DNA from 2 places in the Thioclava nitratireducens genome. Region 2 is predicted to be linked to the other one. Evidence: riboswitches for the same ligand, from Rfam matches in the RefSeq annotation. Region 2 holds a riboswitch; the other holds the start of a gene.

Region 1 (2,198 bases), 1.7 Mb from region 2:
TTTCTCGGCCTCGGCCTCACCCAGGTAGAGCGTCTTGTCGGGCATCGGGAGTTTCTGGAACACCTCAGGCAGCTGATCGTGGGGCAGTTTCGCCGGGAAGGACCAGTTCGCCGTCGCGATCATGCCTTGGAAATCGGGGCTCAGCACGTAATCCATGAATTTCTGCGCCAGCTCGGGATGTTTCGAGGTCTTGAGCTGCGCGACCAGTTCGGGGGTGAAGTAATGCCCCTCGGGGAAGATCGCCGCAGCCTTGCTGTCGTCCTCCTCGGCCATGATGTGATAGGCGGGCGAGGTGACGTAGCTGAGCACCATATCCGCCTCGCCGTCGGTGAACATCCCGTAGGCCTCCGACCAGCCCGGCGTCACGGTCAGTACCTTGGGCGCGATCTTCGTCCACGCCTCTTCGGCCTTGTCGCCATAGATGTCCTTCACCCACAAGAGCAGCGACAGACCCGCGACCGAACTGCGCGGATCCTCGATGACGATCTTGTAGGCGTCGTCGGGCGCATCCAGCAGGTCCTGGAAGCTCGTGGGCGGGTTCTTCAGCTTGGTCTTGTCATAGACGAAGGCCAGTTCAGACCAGTCGAAGGGCAGAAAGATCGGATCGTCCCATTTGACCGGCATGGTCAGGTCGGACGTGTCCTCGTTATGCGGGGCGAACAGGCCCGTGGCGCGCGCCTTCGCGGTCACGTCGGTGTTCAGACCGATCGCGACATCGGCGGAGGTCTTGTCGCCTTCGAGCAGGATGCGCGGCAACACATCGCCCGCCACGAATTTCAGATCGCAATCGCAGGTCGCCTCGAACCCCTTCTCGATCGCGGGACCGGGGCCCCATTCGCTCGTGAAATAATCAGGCGCATAGACGGTGAGCACGGGCTTGTCCTCGGCCGCCGCCATCGTGGCGATCAGGCTCAGGGCTCCCGCAAGCATCAGGTGGGTTTTCATGCCTCACTCCTTGGGCTTGCCGGGCGGAGTGGGGCCGGACTATCCGGCTACCTTCCCTCCGCCGGTCTTAACCGGTTCAGGTTCAACGGGTTCGCGTGGATCGCATCTCAGCCGGATCATCCGGCACCCCGAGGTTGGGGCGCAACCTATGCGCGCGGGGCTTCGGACGCAAGGGCAAGCAGTCGTAGCCCCCCGACGCCTAGCACGAACGCTCTGGCGAGTTCCCGCCAGTGACGACCCGCGCCGGATTTCAATGGCTTGCAACTGCGCGCAGGCCGACGCAGGCTCAATCCGGAACGGATGTGGGAGGAACCGATGCGCATCACCCTGACGGCGGCCCTTATGGCCGCGACCGCCCTGCCCGCCTTGGCCGACACGATCGAGGCACCGGGCAAGATCACGGCCGTGACGCTCTTTCCGCAGGGCGCGCAGGTGGTGCGGCAGGTGGAGGTGAAGGCGCCCGAGGGCAGCCATGACCTGCTGGTTCCGGGGTTTCCCGAAGGCACCGACATCTCGACGCTGCGGGTGTCGGGTGACGGTGTGCAGATCGGCGCGGTGAGCCTGATCTCAGGGCGCGCGCCGGCGACCAGCGGAACCGAAAGCGCAGCGGTGAAGGCTGCGCGTGACCGGCTAGCCTCTGCAAAGGAAGCCCTTGCGGAAAAGGAAGACGCGGTGGCCGTGATCCGCGCCAAGGCGCAGGCCGCGCGCGACCAGATCACATATCTCAAGAACACCGACTCGCAGGTCACCGCGCCCGAACAGCTGCGCGCGCTGGCGCAGATGGTGGAGGATCAGATTCTCTCGGCCACCGAACGCGCAATCGCCGCCGAAGCGGAAGCGCGCCGCGCGGAAGCCGCGCTCGACCCCGCGAAAGAGGCGGTGAAACAGGCGCGAGCGGCGCTCGATGCGCTGCTGAACCCGGCGAAAGATCGAGAGATGCTCAGCGCGAAGGTGCAGGGCTCGGGCACGCTGACGATCACCTCTTACGTTAACAATGCCGGGTGGCAGCCCTCCTATGATCTGCGGCTCGACCGCGACAAGGGCGCGGTGGATATGGAGCGCTTCGTCTCGGTCCATCAGGCCACCGGCGAGGACTGGCGTAACGTCGACCTGACGCTCTCGACCGCTCGCCCCGGCGGGCGCGCAGAGCCAGGCGAAGTCTATCCGCGCCTCGCGCACATCGGCGACCCGGATGCGCCGCCCGCACCGGTGCCGATGAAGCGCTCCCTCGCGGCATCGGATGGCGCCGCCGC
Region 2 (2,198 bases):
GCGAGCTCTCGATGACCGTCGGCAGCCTGCATGAAGACGGCGGCTTCCTGGGAACCTCGGTGGGCGGCGCGTTCGGTGGCGGCCTGTCCAGCGATACCCGCTTCGTTCAGCTCGGCATGAACGTCGCCCTCGGTGACGGCACCTCTCTCGCGTTCACCGCGGCCAATGGCAGTTCGAACTTCTCCGGAGACGGTTTGCTTCGCTCTGGCAGCGGGCTGCACTCGAACGCCTATGCCGTGGGCCTGAGCAAGACAGGGTTTCTGTCCGGCGATGATCGTGTCTCCATCGGGATTTCGACGCCCATCTCGCTTGCCTCGGGCAAGATGACGATGAGCGTGCCGACCGCCGTCGGGGCCGCCGTCGGAAACACGCGCTCCGACAAGGTGGTGATGACGACCTCCTCGGTGAATATCGAAAGCGCAGCACCTCAGCCCGACCTTCAGTTCGGCTATTCGCGCACGGCGGGGATCGGTCGTCTCGGCGCGGGGCTTGTCTACGAACCCGGGAAGCGTTCCGCGATGGGGGTTTCGCTGGGATGGACGGCGCGCTTTTGAACCGCTGACGCCGGGCGCGCCGATCACGACCGCCGGATGCCACGCGGACGCGCCTTGCCAGGTTCGCACTTCGCTCCTACAACAGGATCACGCAGGGGAGTCCCGCTTAGGGGACTGAGAGGCTGACAGGGTGAAAACCCGGTGACGCGACCCTTTGAACCTGACCCAGTTGATACTGGCGTAGGAAGCTAGGCGCGCAGACCGGGAAGAGTCTTTCTATCGTTGCGGGCCATGACAAAAGGCCGTTCGGCCTTTGGTTTCCCAAGCGTCTCTCAATTGGTGTCCTTTGAGATCGAATGCTTGAGGAGCACCGAAACGATGAACATTCCCAACCCCAAGATCACCACCGGTCCGCTGCCGGCGTCGCGCAAGATCTACGTCGAGGGCGCTTTGCATGAAGGTCTGCGCGTGCCGATGCGCGAGATCGCCGTGCACCCCACTGCCGGGGAAGCACCGCTGCCGGTCTATGACAGTTCGGGCCCTTACACCGACCCCGAGGCCACGACCGATATCAATGCCGGTCTCGCACCGCTGCGTCGGGCATGGATCGAGGCGCGCGGCGATGTCGAGAGATATACCGGGCGCGATGTCCGACCCGAGGATAACGGCTTTGCCCAAGGGGCGCGGCTGACGCCGGAATTCCCGGTCAGGCGGCAACCGATGCGGGCCAAGGGCGACCGCGCGGTAACGCAGCTGGCCTATGCCCGCGCAGGCATCATCACGCCCGAGATGGAGTTCGTCGCGATCCGCGAGAACCAGCTGCGCGAGGCCGTAGGACCGCGCGACGGGCAGGACTGGGGCGCGAACCTGCCCGATTACGTGACGCCGGATTTCGTGCGCGACGAGATCGCCGCAGGCCGCGCGATCATCCCGGCCAATATCAACCACCCGGAAGCCGAGCCGATGATCATCGGGCGCAATTTCCTCGTGAAGATCAACGCCAACATGGGCACCTCGGCCGTCACCTCCTCGATGGAGGAAGAGGTCGACAAGTTGGTCTGGGCGATCCGCTGGGGCGCCGACACCGTGATGGACCTCTCGACCGGGCGCAACATCCACAACACCCGCGAATGGATCATCCGAAACAGCCCCGTGCCGATCGGGACCGTGCCGATCTATCAGGCGCTGGAGAAGGTGAACGGGATCGCCGAGGACCTGACATGGGAGGTCTTCCGCGACACGCTGATCGAACAGGCCGAGCAGGGCGTCGACTACTTCACGATCCATGCAGGGGTGCGTCTGCACATGGTGCCAATGACGGTGGAGCGCGTGACCGGGATCGTCAGCCGGGGCGGCTCGATCATGGCGAAATGGTGCCTGCATCACCACAAGGAGAGCTTCCTCTACGAGCATTTCGAAGAGATCTGCGACATCTGCCGCCGCTACGACGTCTCGTTCAGCCTCGGCGACGGGCTGCGGCCGGGCTCGATCGCGGATGCCAATGACGCTGCGCAATTCGCCGAGCTGGAGACGCTGGGCGAACTGACGAAGATCGCCTGGGCGAAGGACTGTCAGGTGATGATCGAAGGCCCCGGTCACGTCGCGATGCACAAGATCAAGGAGAACATGGACAAGCAGCTGGAGTGCTGCCACGAAGCGCCGTTCTACACGCTCGGTCCGCTGACCACGGATATCGCGCCGGGT

The links. A riboswitch is a leader RNA that binds a small molecule or an ion and turns the genes downstream of it on or off. The one in region 2 is predicted to bind thiamine pyrophosphate.
Region 1: it holds a riboswitch for thiamine pyrophosphate, as region 2 does, so the genes downstream of both, thiB (thiamine ABC transporter substrate binding subunit) here and thiC (phosphomethylpyrimidine synthase ThiC) in region 2, are expected to answer to the same signal.

Annotation. Positions count from the first base shown of each region.
Region 1 is NZ_CP019437.1:3,048,214-3,050,411, forward strand. Features, by position in the region: gene thiB (thiamine ABC transporter substrate binding subunit) at 1-945, opposite strand, end outside; TPP riboswitch at 982-1,086, opposite strand; gene BMG03_RS14555 (DUF4139 domain-containing protein) at 1,261-2,198, shown strand, end outside.
Region 2 is NZ_CP019437.1:862,419-864,616, forward strand. Features, by position in the region: gene BMG03_RS04315 (S8 family peptidase) at 1-554, shown strand, start outside; TPP riboswitch at 638-758, shown strand; gene thiC (phosphomethylpyrimidine synthase ThiC) at 873-2,198, shown strand, end outside.